DNA from 2 places in the Mycobacterium canetti CIPT 140010059 genome. Region 1 is predicted to be linked to the other one. Evidence: riboswitches for the same ligand, from Rfam matches in the RefSeq annotation. Region 1 holds a riboswitch; the other holds the start of a gene.
What was found. Region 1 has a riboswitch for magnesium ahead of MCAN_RS09525 (PE family protein). Riboswitches for the same ligand answer to the same signal wherever they lie in the genome.
Positions count from the first base shown of each region.

Region 1 (7,472 bases):
CTGCAGCCCTTCGTCTTCGACGGCGTTGTCGCGGTCGACCAGCCGGCCAAGTGGGCGCCCCAGGAGATGGACAGCGACGATGGTTCCGGTGCCAATCAGGGTGAACACCAGATGCCCGGAGGCGGCCAGCACTCCGACCGCGGCCGAGCACCAAAGCGTGGCAGCCGTGTTCAGACCGCGGACGTTGAACCCCTCCCGCAGGATGACCCCGCCGCCCAGGAATCCAATTCCAGAAACCACGTAGGACGCCACTCGGGTGGGGCTGCTGTCCTCGGTGGCGACCGCGTACAGCACGAACAAGGTAGCACCGGTCGCCACCAGAGCGTTGGTGCGCAACCCAGCCATCCGCGCCCGCCACTGGCGCTCGAGCCCGATAATGGCCCCGCAACCCACTCCAACGGCCAGCCGGAGAGCGAAATCGGCGACAGTCAGCGTTTGCATGACGCCGAGTCCTTCCCGATCGCAAGACGGCCACGGCAGCCAACCACGCGCAGGTTAACAGCAGTTTGAGCCTAGGCGAACCGGGTGCATCGCAACCCCCTCGGACGCACCACACCACCGCGCACCACCGCGGTGATCAGGAAATGCGCCCCGCTAACTCGGGTGATGTTCCAGGTGTTCGGGGCAGTACGCGCCTGATGCGATGGCAGCGAACTTGGCCGCGCTGTCCATGGTCAGCCCGGGATTGTAGTCCCGCAGGTCCGCGACCAGCTGTAGACCTGTTACGCCGTTAGCACACAGCCCACACATCGCCTTGGCGGCCGTTATGGCGTGGCCTGGGTCAGCGTAGGTGATGCCGGCCTGGTCCAACGCGGCAAGGAAGGCGGCATCGTCGCCTGTTGGATCGGCTTTCCCGGGTGCGGCTAGGCCGATCATGGTGGCGGCGCTCAGCAGGAGCGCTACTAGCATTCTCATAGGTCTGCATTGTCCCATCGTGCGTTGTAATTGCATCGCGTCCTGCGGCAGATCTGCTGCGAGGGCCCGACATACTTTTCGAGTCAAAATTCGGCCATCAGTACAGCAAAGCCCTTACCTACCAATGACATTGACCGCGGTCGAAGGTGACCCGCCGGACGCGGATGTCAAGACGTGACGAATCTCACGGCCACATGGCAATGGTCTAAGCCTGGATTTCCAATGCGCTTTGCTTCAGCCGGTAATCACCTCCAGTATCAGTGTGGATTTCGAATCACGTTGAGTGTGAACCCAACTGAGTATCGGGCAAGGCAACCTTGGGTTTGTCGCCGTTCGACACGTGTACCGCGTGGATGCCGGGCTGTTTCGACAATCGATCCAGCAGGCCATCAAGATCGGCCTTATCGACATTCCAGTGTCGCACTGCGTCCGGTTGCTTTTGTAGCTGCGCGATGACAGCCTCCAGCTTGACCGGCTCAGCGCTGGGCGTTCCCCCATTGGCGCGGGCCCGGGCGCCACTGCCCGTGTAGATGGCGGGGGCGGCGGCACCGAGGGCACCTCCGGTCATGCTCCCCAGAGCCATCTGACCGAGCAGGTTTGCTGGGATCTGTGTCGCGGGGGCCGCAGCCAGGCTGGTGGCCGGCAATGTGTTGGCAACTAGCCTGACCGCCGGGGTAGCTGAGGCCCAACTGGGCGGTACCGACAGGTCTCCCACCAGGTTCGCCTGACCCAGACCCGCCGATGCGGCGTGGGCCAGGCCCGCGCTAAGCCCTGACCGCAGGCCAAGTCCGGCACCCAACGACGATTTGGGGATCTCGGGCGCCGGCGGGGGTTGCCAGAACACCTTGAACTCCGTCATTCCCAGGTTGGGCGCGCTCATGGCGTCGTTGGCCCACGTGCTGAACTTGGTGACGTTGGCTGCGGTGACAAACAAGTTCTGATAGGTCGTTGCGCCCGTCGGCCCGAAGATGGCGTTAATGAGTTGGCCCATGAGTTGGGTGTATTGGGTGCTGAGTGTGGCCAGGCCCTGCAGCAGGGTCGGGATGATGTCGAACGGAAACTGCGCCGCTGCACTCGAAAGCGCGGTTGTCACCGCATTGGTGCCGCTCGCTAGGGCGGTCGCTTGCCCCGTTGCGGCCGCCTGGCCGGCAAGTCCGGACGGGTTGGTGGTCTGCGGCGGTACAGTGAACGGGGTCAGCCGCGAGGCGGTCGCCGAGGAGCTGGCATAGCCGAACATCGCCATGGTGTCCTGGGCCCACATTTCGCCGTATTCGGCTTCGGTGGCTGCGATCGCGGCGGTGTTTTGTCCGAAAATGTTGGTCGCCACCAGCGATATGAGCTGGCTGCGGTTGGCCGCAATCTGCGGCGGTGGCACCACCGCCGCGAACGCGGTTTCGTAGGCGACCACCGCGGCTCTGGCCTGGTCAGCGGCCGCCTTGGCCTGTGCCGAGGTACCCGACATCCAGGTCACATATGGTGCGGCCGCAGCGGCCATACCGGCCGACGACGGACCCAACCATGACTCACTCGCCATGCCCTCGACGATCGAGGCGTAGGAGGCCGCCATGGACTGCAATTCGGCCGCCAACCCATCCCAGGCCACTGCCGCAGCCAACATCGGACCGGCGCCCGGACCTAGGTACATCTCCCCGGAGGTGATCTCCGGTGGCTGCAATCCGAAATCCATTGCCACACCTTTCCTCAACCGGCCGCTAACTGGCTGGCCGCCAGCCACCGGCCACAGTGGCGATGACACCGTCCTTCTCCCCCCTCCGGTGGGGGCTAACGCCCAGTTCAAGTGCCATCTCGAAAGTCCTGTCAGTCCGCGGGTATGACGATGATGGTGGTCGTGCTGGCGACGTCTTCGGTGACGGAACCGCCTGCGACGCGAGCAGCTCCGGCACCAGAGCGCACCGCGGTTCCTGCCAGCGCGCGTCCGGCCAGACTCGACAGGGCCATCTCGCCGAACAAGGCACCTGGTGCCTCGGCGGCCAGGGCGGGGGCGGCGCCGGTGCCCGGCAATACCGATGCGACCGCCCTCATCACCGGTGCGGCCTCGGCCCAGCCCTGCGGGACCGAGAGCGACCCGACGTAGATCGCACGGGCGATGCCCCCTGTGGCCCCACCACCGAGAGGCGTGATATCTGCGATATACCCGCCCCGTAGCGGCGCCAATGGCGACAACGCGCCGGCGGCGGCTTTCGGGCCCAGTAGGGCGGCCACACCTGGGGCGTTTTGGGCTAGGCCGAGGATCTGGCCGAACGTCAGCCACCAGCCGCCAGGTATAGCGCCCAGCCCGATGATGCTGTACGGCCCAGTGAGGTTCGCCAAGATAGTGGTGATGCTTTGCAGGACGGTGTCCCAACCAGCGCTGGCCGACGTCGCGGTCGCTGTTGTCGCCAGGCTTTGCAAGGTGCTGGGTAGCAGGCTGATCAACTGGGACAGCTGCGCTGTGATGTCAGAGCTGGCCGCGGCGCCGGCGGCCTGGGCGACGACGGCTGATTGAGCGGCCGTTGCCGACGGATTGGTCGTTTGCGGCGGCTCGCTGAACGGCGCCAACTGCGACGCAGTGGCCGACGAGCCGGCATAGCCATACATCGCGGCCGCATCTTGCGCCCACATCTCCGCGTAGTGGGCCTCGGTGGCCGCGATCGCCGGTGTGTTCTGCCCGAAGATGTTCGTGGCGACCAGCGACATTAACAAAGCGCGGTTGGCCTCGATTACCGGTGGCGGCACCGTTGCCGCAAATGCCGTCTCATAAACGCCCGCAGCGATCTTGGCCTGGGCCCCTGCCTGTTCGGCCTGGCCGGCGGTGACGCTAATCCACGCCACATATGGAGCGACCGCGGCGGCCATCGTGATCGAGGAGGGACCCATCCACGGTGCTACGGTGAGGCCCTCAATCGTCGAGCCATAGGACGCCGCCGCGGAGTACAACTCGGCGGCTAGCGCGTCCCAGGCCGCTGCGGCGGCCAGCAACGGTCCGGATCCCGGACCCGCGTACATTCGCCCCGAATTAATCTCCGGTGGTAGCGCCCCGAAATCCAACATCCCTGACCTCCGGTCCCCTCGATGGCCGCCATGCTAATCACGCTCGCGTAGTTCTGCCCACCAACTGGTCAAGCTCTTATGAACTTCACCAGATATCCCAATGTCTACGTCCTGCCGATCCCATCTATTTGCGCTGCTGCACGGGTGCTTCGCCCGAGAAATTTCCGCTTATTGAGCCTGGCCCGCCTGCGCTGGTGAACGCGCTAAACGGAAATGACTTCGCGCGACCAACTCCGGTATTCGCAGAGAAAAGCACTGTCGGCTATTCGGCTGCGCCATCGTGACCCTGGCGCTTTCCAGGGAACCCACCCCCTACGGGATCACCCGGCGGCGGGCGGTCGTGCGACGAAGTTGGGGCGGAAGCCATACTGGGGCACGGCACGCCCGAAGCCTTGACCGCCCATGGTGCCGAAAGGCATTCCGGGCATGCCGGCCGCCACTGCTGGGGGCGGTGCCACCATCGGTGTGCCTCCCAACGCGGAGCCCAAGGGGCTGGCTAGTGGTGCGGCCGCCGTCCAGCTCGGCGGCACCGACAAGGTTCCGACGGTGGCCGCGTTGCCCAGGCCGGCCGCGACAGTGCCGCCTAGCCCGCCCGCTGAGCCAAGCGGCGCCACCAGCGCGCCACCGAGCCCGCCACTGGTGGCCTCTCCCAACACATCCCCGGCCGCATCCGCAGCTGCCACGCCGCCGAGTAGACCCAAAAAGGGCGCAATCGTGTTACTCGGCAAGAACAGTCCGGACGAAGCTATCGTGTTCCAGAAATTGGAGTTGGGGTCCAGTAACGCCCAGAGTTTGTCGAGCCAGGAAGATCCAGACCCGAGAATGCCCAGCAATCCGGACGGCCCCGACGCGGACGTGGCTGCAGTCGATGACGAAAGTCCTTGCAGTACAGACGGTATGGCGGCGATCAGCTGCGACAGCGTCGTTTGCTGAGCACCAGCCGAGGCGCCGGTGGCGTGGGCAATCGCAGCCGACTGGGCCGCCAGGCCGGACGCGTTGGTAGTCTGCACCGGCTCGGTGAACGGGGTCAGCTGGGTAGCGGCTGCCGAGGCGCCGGCGTAGCCGTACATGGCCATCGCGTCCTGGGACCACATTTCGGCGTACTGGGCCTCGGTGGCCGCGATCGCGGGGGCGTTTTGGCCTAGCACATTGGTGGCGATCAGCGCCATGAGCTGGGCGCGGTTGGCCTCGATGACCGGCGGGGGCACCGTTGCTGCGAACGCGGCTTCGTACGCTGCAGCGGCAGCCTCCGCCTGTGCCCCGGCCTGCTCGGCCCGGACGGCGGTGACGCTCATCCAGGCCACGTAGGGGGCGGCCGCGGCTGTCATCGATGCCGACGCCGGACCGTGCCATTCTTCACCGGTCAGCGTCGAAAGCACCGAGCTGTATGACAGTGCGCTGGCGCGCAGTTCTGCGGACAAGCCGTGCCAGGCTGACGCTGCGGCCAGCATCGGGGCCGAGCCCGCGCCGGAATACATACGCGCCGAGTTGATTTCGGGCGGTAACGTGGCGAAGTCAAGTGCGGCAGTCATCGTTGATCTCCTCGTTAGCTCACAGCAATGATGTTGGCGGCTTCGGTAGCCGCGTAAGAATCCGCGCTGGCGCCCAACATCGCGACGAACGCCTCATTCATGGCGATCGCCTGGGCGCCGACCGCTTGGTACATGGCGGCATGGAAGTTGAATTGTGTTGCAGTCAAAGCTGATACTTCGTCAGCGGCCGCCGGGGCCAATTCGGCAGTTGCCGGTGCCGCGACCGCATTCCGCGCGGCTATCACCGATCCAACATGGCGCAACTGACCGGCCGCGATGGCCAGCGCATCTGGACAGACAAGAACAAACGCCATGGGTCTTCTCCTGACAGACGACCGAACCCGGAGGCCTATGACCGCTTCTGTCGTGGCTACTTCCCGTGAACGTCAATCACACATGGCCGCGAAGTAACGAGCTTGCGAAATAACGGATTTCGAACAGGAAGGCCGATTCAGAGTGCGAAAACGGCGCCGGGGTCGGATCGGAACGAAACGGTCGTCGATCTCGGATACGGACTATCGCCGGGACTCATTTCGCTCTCACCTCCTCACGGCCAGGGCACACGGGGATGCCGATGCACAGCACAAAGGGATGACAGCCCAGCAGACCACCGAACTCGGCACCCCTCTCGTCAGAGCTTTGGCACCACACGGCGTATCCGGCCGGTCCAGCCGGAAGCCACTTGGGCTCAACCCTTAAGCCGGGAAGAGCTGTCCTGACCCTGGGCGTCTTTCGACGTTCGAGGTCAGTGGCCTATATCCGCGCAGACGCCTCACCTAGCGAGGTGCTTGCAAGGGTAATCGTGACACTCGTAGCGACGCGCGTCAACCCAACGGCTTGACTCATCCGATGCCCCGGAGGCTATCAAGATCGGCTGTTAGCCAGCGAGCAGACAACGCCGGTCAGCAGACGACCTTCAGGTCCAGCGCAACCCGAACACCCTGAGACGGGAAGTTAGCGCAGCCGTAACGTATTGGAATAACGCGGTAACCGGTTGCGCCGCAAGAGAAGCGCAATTCCGGGAGAATCGTTGTCTATGAGAGCTGTGTCAACGCTACTCAGCATTCCGTTGATGATCGGCTTGGCGGTTCCGGCCCACGCGGGGCCCAGCGGTGACGACGCGGTCTTTCTTGCCTCGCTAGAGCGGGCAGGCATTACCTACAGCCACCCGGATCAAGCCATAGCATCGGGCAAGGCCGTATGCGCGTTAGTCGAAAGCGGCGAATCGGGTCTTCAGGTCGTCAACGAGCTGCGGACCCGCAATCCCGGGTTTTCGATGGACGGTTGTTGCAAGTTCGCTGCGATCTCCGCGCATGTCTATTGCCCCCACCAGATCACTAAAACCAGCGTCAGCGCGAAATAGTTTGGGCTAGAGAGTAATCAGTGGATTGACCCCGCTTGGGGTGACACGGGGTTCACATCGTTGCCAGTGAATCTGGTGAATGCACCCCATAGCGGGTCCGCAAAACTGTAACGTTGGCGTCGGTTCCAAAATTCCTTTGGCGGTCGTATGGATTCCCCATGCGACGACAACGGCCAGGAGGTGTGGACGTCGCAGATGATCGTGGCGCCGGCGTTTGTCGATGCAGCGGCAAAGGACCTAGCAACCATTGGTTCGGCGATTAGCCGGGCCAACGCCGAAGCGTTGGTCCCGATAACGGCGTTACTGCCTGCGGGCGCTGACGACGTGTCGGCTGCGATTGCGGCGCTGTTCGCAACGCACGGGCAGGCATACCAGGAGCTCAGTGCCCACGCGGTCGCATTCCATGAGCAGTTCGTCCAGCTCATGAGCGCGGGGGCGGCCCAGTACGCCAGCGCCGAGGCAGCCAACTCGTCACCATTGCAAATCGTGGGCCAAACCGCCCTCGATGCCATCAATTCACCCGTGCAGACGCTGACCGGGCGTCCGCTTATCGGCAACGGTGCCAACGGGGTCGCAGGAACCGGGCAAAACGGTGGCGATGGCGGATGGCT
Region 1 covers NC_015848.1:2,086,542-2,094,013, reverse strand. Annotated here, with positions in the region: gene MCAN_RS09550 (MgtC/SapB family protein) at 1-441, opposite strand, end outside; gene MCAN_RS09545 (DUF732 domain-containing protein) at 595-915, opposite strand; gene MCAN_RS09540 (PPE family protein) at 1,190-2,602, opposite strand; gene MCAN_RS09535 (PPE family protein) at 2,734-3,963, opposite strand; gene MCAN_RS09530 (PPE family protein) at 4,287-5,498, opposite strand; gene MCAN_RS09525 (PE family protein) at 5,513-5,812, opposite strand; M-box (ykoK) riboswitch at 6,115-6,289, opposite strand; gene MCAN_RS09515 (DUF732 domain-containing protein) at 6,535-6,861, shown strand; gene MCAN_RS09510 (PE family protein) at 7,042-7,472, shown strand, end outside.

Region 2 (7,472 bases), 320 kb from region 1:
GGCAGGGTCCACGGAGTCGTCGTCCACACCAGCAAGTAGGCACCGTCTAGCCCGTTGTCTGGTTGGCCACCCACCACCTTGAAGCCCACCGTTACCGCGGGATCTTGGCGGCTTTGGTAGACGTCGTCGTCCATCCGCAGTTCGTGATTCGACAGCGGAGTTTCGTCGCGCCAGCAGTACGGCAGCACCCGGTAGCCCTCGTAGGCCAGGCCCTTGTCCCACAACTGTTTGAAGGCCCAAATCACCGACTCCATGTAAGCCAGATCGAGCGTCTTGTAATCGTTGTCGAAGTCGACCCAGCGAGCTTGCCGAGTTACATACGCCTGCCACTCGTCGGTGTAGCGCAACACGGATGCGCGGCAGGCATCGTTGAAGGCGGCGATACCCATGGCCTCGATCTGGGATTTGTCAGTGATGCCAAGCTGGCGCTCGACTTCGAGTTCGGCGGGCAGCCCGTGAGTGTCCCAGCCGAAGCGACGCTCCACCTTGTAACCGCGCATAGTGCGATATCGCGGCACGATGTCTTTGACGTAGCCGGTGAGCAGGTGCCCATAATGCGGCAGACCGTTGGCAAACGGCGGCCCGTCATAGAACACATACTCGGGGGCGCCATCGCGGCGAGCAATGCTGGCCCGGAAGGTGTCGTCACGGGACCAGTAGTCGAGGACCTCGAGTTCGAGTGCCGGGAGGTCGGGTGCCCCGCCGGCCAGCTTTGGATATGCGTTATCGGTCACTTTGCGCGTCGTCTCCCCAGGCCCCAGCACCGTTCGGCACTGCGTGCCTGCAATCCAGGCTCGGGGACGACGCCACGCCGGTGCGCGAACGCCGCGGTACCACCCCGCTTGCCACGCCGATGCGCGGCCGCTCGACTTGAGGCTGTGACGGGCCAACCCGTTCGGTTCTACTGGGCCTAACCGGCCGTTCTTCCGAAGGCTCCCCGGTGATCGCCGGATCGATGCCGTTCCCCTGATTCTACGGGGATTGTCGCCCAGCGCCGCAAATCCACATCGCGGCGCAAGGTCGGCTGCCTGCCCATCGGACTAGGCCTGGACCTCGAGCAGCCCGACGCGCCACAACGCGGCGTAGAGGTGGCGCAGCGGAATGCTCAGCAAACGAGCTGCCCCGTCGACCAGCGGGTCCCCTCCGGTGCCGAAAGGCTGCGCGTCGAGCCGGCGAGCAACCTTCTTGGACGCGGGGGCCGGGGGCACATCGCGCACCACCCGCAGCTTGGGGGCCGAAGCTACGGTTACTACGTCATTGTGCAGAGCAGCGGTCATGATCGCCTCCTAGACGGAGTTGCAAGCGAGGACGGAAATCAAAACGAGCACATATGGACTGAACCGAGTTGGTCCCGTCCCGTAGCGGTTCCGATCCAAGAAGGCTGATCTTGGTTTGACGACTCAGCGCAAAACGTCGCGCCGGAAACCGGATCGGGACGAAACAGAGCCCGGATATCGGTCCGGACTGTCACCGGAACTCATGCGTCCCTCACCTCCTCACGGCCACGACACGTACGGTTGTCCGCACGATAAAGCGCGTCACAGGAGTACAGAGATGCCGGCAACTGCCGGAAATCCGCACCCCTCTCGTCAGAGCTTCGGCACCACACGACGTGTCCGGTAAGCCGGAAGCCACCTGGGCTCAACCCTTAAGCCGGGAAGAGCTGTCCTGACCCGGGGCGTCTCTCGACGTTCGGGGTCAGTGGCCTATGTTCGTGTAGCCGCCTCACCTAACGAGGTGCTTACCGGACCGATCATGCACGACCTACCCGTCTCGGTCAACGTGATCCGGGCGGGTGTCGCGAATCCTTACGCGTTCACCATGTATTTGGCAGCCTTTGCTCAGGTTCGGGCGGCCCGACCACCGCGGGCCCCGACCGCCAGTGCACGCGGACGCAGCCCGTCTAGCACCAGCGACACCACGAAGTCGGCTACCTGGGCGGCGGTGACGTTATCGTCGGTATTCAGCCGTCGGTGTGCCAACTGCCCCACCAGCGCCGCCAACGTGTACGCGGCCATCCGGGACGGGGCCTCGACAACCTCACCGCGCCGTTGAGCGGCAACAACGACGGCTTCGATGTCGTCGATGAACCGCTCGTAGATTCCGCCGAGATGCTCTTCGAATCGGCCCCCAAGCGCGTAAGCGTCACGGAACAGTAGTTTGACGGTAGCCTTGTCGGTTTCGAAGAACTCGAACGTGGCCTGTACCGCGGCCTGTAACAGGGCCCGAAGCGGCGCCTCGGTAGACCCGCCAACGCGGGCCAGTTCGGCCGCGACATGCGCGCGCAGCGCCTCCTCTTCACCGGCCATCAAGGCGTGGAACAAGTCGTCCTTGGAGTCGAAGTACCAGTAGATCAGCCCGTACGCCAGGCCGGCCTGCTTGGCGATGTCTGCGACGGTGGTGGCATGAAAACCCTTGTGAGCAAACACTATTTTGGCCGCGGCCAAGATCTCGTCGCGCCGTTGCGACTTGTCCTCATCGCTGACCGCTCGGCGCCGCCGCGCGCTAGCGCGGCTCACCTTTGCACCAACCCCTGCAGTTGCCCGACGGTGTCGATGAACTCCTCGACCATGTCAAGCACCACCGAGCGGACCGACCGCACCCGGTCGAGTGAGCCGACGACCTGTCCGACGAAGTAGGTCGCCAGCTCACGAGCCTTGGCCCCGGGCTGGCCGGCGGCCTGGTTGATGCGCAACTGCGGGTCGCTGACCAGCGCGCTCTGCAGCGGCATGCCAAGCGGGTCGGGGCTGTCAGGCCGATCCCATTCGTCGGTCCAGGCCGTGCGCAGCATGCGCGCCGGCTTGCCGGTTAGCGACCGGGACCGCACCGTGTCCGAGGATGTTGCGGCCAGAAACTTGTCCTTGACCACCGGGGGCGTTTCGGCTTCTTCGGTGGTCAACCAGACCGACCCGCACCAGACGCCTTCCGCCCCCAGGGCCAACGCCGCAGCGATCTGGCGGCCACGGGCGATCCCGCCCGCGGCCAGCACCGGCGTTGGCGACACCGCATCGACGACTTCGGGAACCAGAACCATGGTCGCCACCTCGCCGGTGTGGCCTCCGGCCTCGGTGCCCTGCGCGACGATCAGGTCAACACCCGCAGCCGCGTGTCGCCGCGCGTGCTGCGCCGTGCCGGCTAGGGCGGCAACCAGCACGTCATGGTTGTGGGCGCGCTCCACGAGATCCGGTGGCGGCGGCCCGAGCGCGCTGGCGATCAACCGGATGTCATGGGCGAAGGCCACATCCAGCAACGGCTGATAACCCTTGGGCGAGATGTGCAGCCCACCGGCCGAGGACGAACGCTGCCGGTCGGTGACCGCGGGGATGCCATAGCGAACCAGCAAGTCGTCGACGAAGGTGCGATGCCCTTCGGGTATGAGCTCCCGGGCCTGCTGGGCATCGATACCGCCTTGCTCGGCGCCGATGTATTTGGGCGGCAGCAGCACGTCGACTCCGTACGGCTTGCCACCCGTGTGCTCCTCGATCCAGGTCAGCTCGCTCTCCAGCCGTTTGGGGCTATGTGCGACGGCACCGAGGATCCCGAACCCGCCCGCATTGGACACCGCCGCCACCACATCCCGGCAGTGGCTGAACGCGCATATTGGAAACTCAGCACCGAGCAGCTCGGCGACTCTGGTCCGCATTGCGACGACGCTAAGAGTTATTGATTGATATGTCAATCTAATAGGGTAGATTACCTGCCATGTCCGACCCGTTGACCGCCCAAGAGCAGCACAAACGTCGCCAGGCGGTGCGTGAGCTGATGCCGAGGACGCCGTTCATCGGCGGGCTCGGCATCGTGTTCGAACGCTACGAACCCGACGACGTCGTGATCCGACTCCCGTTTCGCACCGACCTCACCAATGACGGCACCTACTTTCACGGTGGGGTGATCGCGTCGGTGATGGACACCGCCGGTGCCGCCGCCGCTTGGTCGAACCACGACTTCGACAGGGGCACCCGCGCCGCCACGGTCGCGATGAGCATCCAGTACACCGGCGCCGCCAAGCGGTGTGACTTGCTCTGTCATGCGCGCACTGCCCGACGCCGCAAGGAACTCACCTTCACCGAGATCACCGCAACCGATCCCGACGGGAACATCGTCGCTCACGCTGTGCAGACCTACCGGATCGTCTAGTGCTTCTGCGCCGAACGTGCACTCAGGGCGGAAAAATCGCCGGCGGAATCTCGCCATGGTTACACGCTCGGCGCAGTCACCTTGGCGAAAGGCCGTCGGGCGGCCAGCTGGAAACGCCGTCTTCCAGTGGGACCTCGAGGCTGTGCAGGATCGAAGCGACCATTCGCCATGCGCTTATCACCGTAACGAGTTCGATGAGAACCACTTTGTCGCAATGTAATTCCCGCTCGCAAGCCGACCAGCTCTGCGCACTCACCGCGCCCTCGCGCACCACGTCATCGGTGGCCGCCAGGACGGCCTGCTCAGCGGGCCCGAACCCGTTGTACCCTTGCCAATCCCGTACACCGAGCAGATCGTCGGCCGACACGCCAAGCCCTGAAGCAACCCGCCAGTGTTGGGTCCATTCGTAGTCACAGTCGGTGAGCCAACCAATCCGCATGATCACCAACTCACGCAACCGTGAGTCCAGGGTCCCGTGCCACAGCATGGTGGCGAGCAGGTCGTTGAAGGTCCGCGCTAGTCGCGGATGATTCAGCAACACTTGGAAGATGCTGAGCTCAGCCATGTAGTCGGGCACGCCCGCTTCGTCGGCAGCAGCTTTGGCCTCGTCGACCGGCAACAGGGGCACGCGGGATGTTGTCATGGTGTGAGCACTCCGTGGATAGGCGGGACACCGTCGCGTTCACCGGCCATGGTAGCCAGCAGATCCTCGGCGCCTTCGAGCCGCACGCAGCGGCGAGGCAGGCTTGCGAAGGGGTATCGACCGGACACCAACAGATCAAGCGCGGCCCGGTAGGCGGTGGCGTCTACGCCGAGGGCGCCAAGCACACGCAGCTCCTTGAACACAACGACGTCGGGCGAAAATCCCGGTGCCCCGCTGCCCACGCCCCGGGTGCCGGCGACAACAACGGTCCCGGCGGGCCGGGCTAGCGCTATCGCCTGTGCGAATGCCGCTGGCGCCTTGGCGGTCACGTCGACAACGACGTCTGCCAGCCCACCGGTCTGTTCGGTCAGGGCGGCGACCGGGTCATCGATCGCAACATCGACGGCGAGGTCGGCTCCGAACTGTGCCGCCAGCGCCAACCGGTCGGCGTCACGGGGTCCCAACCCGGTCACCATCACGAACCCGGCACCGGCCCCTTTTGCCGCCGCGGCGGCGCACAGCCCCCGGATTCCTGGACCCAGCACCGCCACGACGTCGCCCGGTTTGGTTTCGGGAATCGTTACTCCCCAACGTATTCCCGCCCCCAGCGGGTTGAACAAGGTGGCCACTTCCGGGCTGAGGTCACCGGCCACCCGCAACACCATCGAATCCGGCGCCAGGTACTGATATTCGGCGTAACCGCCCCACAGGCCAGGCTCTCGGTCAACCGGGATGAACCCGTACATGTCAGCGAGGCCATGCCGTACACAACGCCGGTACTCGCCGCCACGACAGTTAGCGCACTGCCGACACGACTGGAATACCTCGACGGCTACTCGGTCGCCGGCCGACACGCCCCACCGCTGCTCCGCCCGCGGACCGATGGCCGCAATCGTCCCGACCGTCTCGTGGCCAGGTACGAAGGCAAACCCACCGGCCAGCTCGCCCGTGTATTGCTCGTGATCGGTGCCGCACAGCCCGCAGGCCTCTACCCGCACTAGTGCGTCATCATCGCCGATGCGCGGCAGCCGGTACTGGCGCACGACCAGCCTGCGCGGCGCCTCCAATACCAATGCCCGTACCACCGCGCCGTCCGACATACCAGCACACTAGGAATCGTGTCGTGCTCAGTCAATGCCGAGCGGCCCACTAACACTGGGCCACAGAGACAGCAAACCGGTTGTAGCACAATGGAAAACAAGCTCCAACGATGCAGTCAAGCGTCTAACCGGGTGAACTCACGCCGTCGGTAAAGCTGGACGCACTGTGCCCGCCTGATCTTGCCGCTGGTGGTGATGGGAATCGACCCGGGCGACACCAGAACGAGATCGGCCACGCTCAGACCGTGCGAATCAAATATCGCCGCGGCGACGTCACGCTTGACGATGCGCAGCCGGTCCGCCACATCCTCGTCGGAGTCTCCCCGTTTCTTGAGTTCGATAATCGCGACCAGCTTTTCGGTGCCGTGGTCGGGGACCGCGATCGCCGCACAGCGGCCGGAGGTTATCTCCTGGATGGTCGCCTCGATGTCGTCGGGAGCGTGGTTGCGCCCATACACAATCAAGAGGTCCTTGATGCGGCCGATGATGAACAGCTCGCCGCCGGAGACGAAACCCGAATCCCCGGTTCGCAGCCAAGGCGCTTCGGGTGTGCCCGCCGAAGGGGTGACAATCCTGGCGCCAAACGTGCGCTTGCTCTCCTCGGGTTTGTGCCAATAGCCGGACGCGACGTTGCCACCTTGCACCCAGATCTCACCGACCGATCCCTGCGGACACTCGATACACGTGTCTGGATCAACGATGCGCACTAGCTGTGACCGTGGGACGCCGTAGCTGACCAGCGGTGTGCCGCTTCCGCTCGGGCACCGGATCGCTTGGCCCGCAGGCAGTTTCTCGGATTCGAAGTCGACGATTTCTGGTGGTTCGTTCACATTACGGGTCGCTATGTACACCGTTGCTTCCGCCATGCCATACGCGGGCCGCAGCGCCGCGGCGGCAAAATTAAAGCGGCCGAACCGTTCAGCAAATCGTTTGAGGGTCGCCGGGTGTACTCGCTCGCTGCCGTTGAGGATGGTGTGCACGCCGGCGAGGTCAAGTCCGTCCATGTCGTCGTCTGACGTCTTACGCACCGCCAACTCGAAAGCGAAATTCGGTCCTGCCGAAATCGTGCGACCGTTACGTGCCAGCAGTTGTATCCATCGAGCCGGCCGCTGAAGGAACCCCACCGGACTCGTCAACACGGTGGGTACACCCGCCAGGATCGGCATGATCGCGCCTAATAGAAGACCCATGTCGTGGTACAGCGGCAGCCAAGACACCACAGTGAGGTCCGGCGGGACGACGCCCCCCTCGGGCGCAAAGAAGTCGGCCACGATCTGCTCGAAATTGGCGAAGACATTTTTGTTCGAGACCATGACACCGGCCGGCGTACGGGTGGATCCCGAAGTATATTGCAAATACGCGGTTTCCGGCGTATCCCTGCCGGTTGGGCGCGCGCCAGGGCTGCGGGAGCGCTGCCGAGAATCTAAGTCCAGCAAATCAAGCTCAACGATTGATGGTGTGGACTGGCCTGGCTGTGGCTGAGCGCATTCTCTGACATCGTCAACGGCCCCCGACGTCGTCAGAATGACAGCGGGCGAAGTGTCGCTTAGCACCGAAATCGTACGCTCATCGTGGGCGCCGGCATGTGGAAC
Region 2 covers NC_015848.1:1,761,944-1,769,415, reverse strand. Annotated here, with positions in the region: gene ileS (isoleucine--tRNA ligase) at 1-734, opposite strand, end outside; gene MCAN_RS08180 (Rv1535 family protein) at 1,041-1,277, opposite strand; M-box (ykoK) riboswitch at 1,575-1,744, opposite strand; gene MCAN_RS08175 (TetR/AcrR family transcriptional regulator) at 1,842-2,519, opposite strand; gene MCAN_RS08170 (NAD(P)H-dependent flavin oxidoreductase) at 2,516-3,643, opposite strand; gene MCAN_RS08165 (PaaI family thioesterase) at 3,703-4,137, shown strand; gene MCAN_RS08160 (carboxymuconolactone decarboxylase family protein) at 4,214-4,780, opposite strand; gene MCAN_RS08155 (zinc-dependent alcohol dehydrogenase) at 4,777-5,880, opposite strand; gene fadD24 (fatty-acid--AMP ligase FAAL24/FadD24) at 5,997-7,472, opposite strand, start outside.
Region 2: another riboswitch for magnesium. It lies ahead of MCAN_RS08180 (Rv1535 family protein); the one in region 1 lies ahead of MCAN_RS09525 (PE family protein).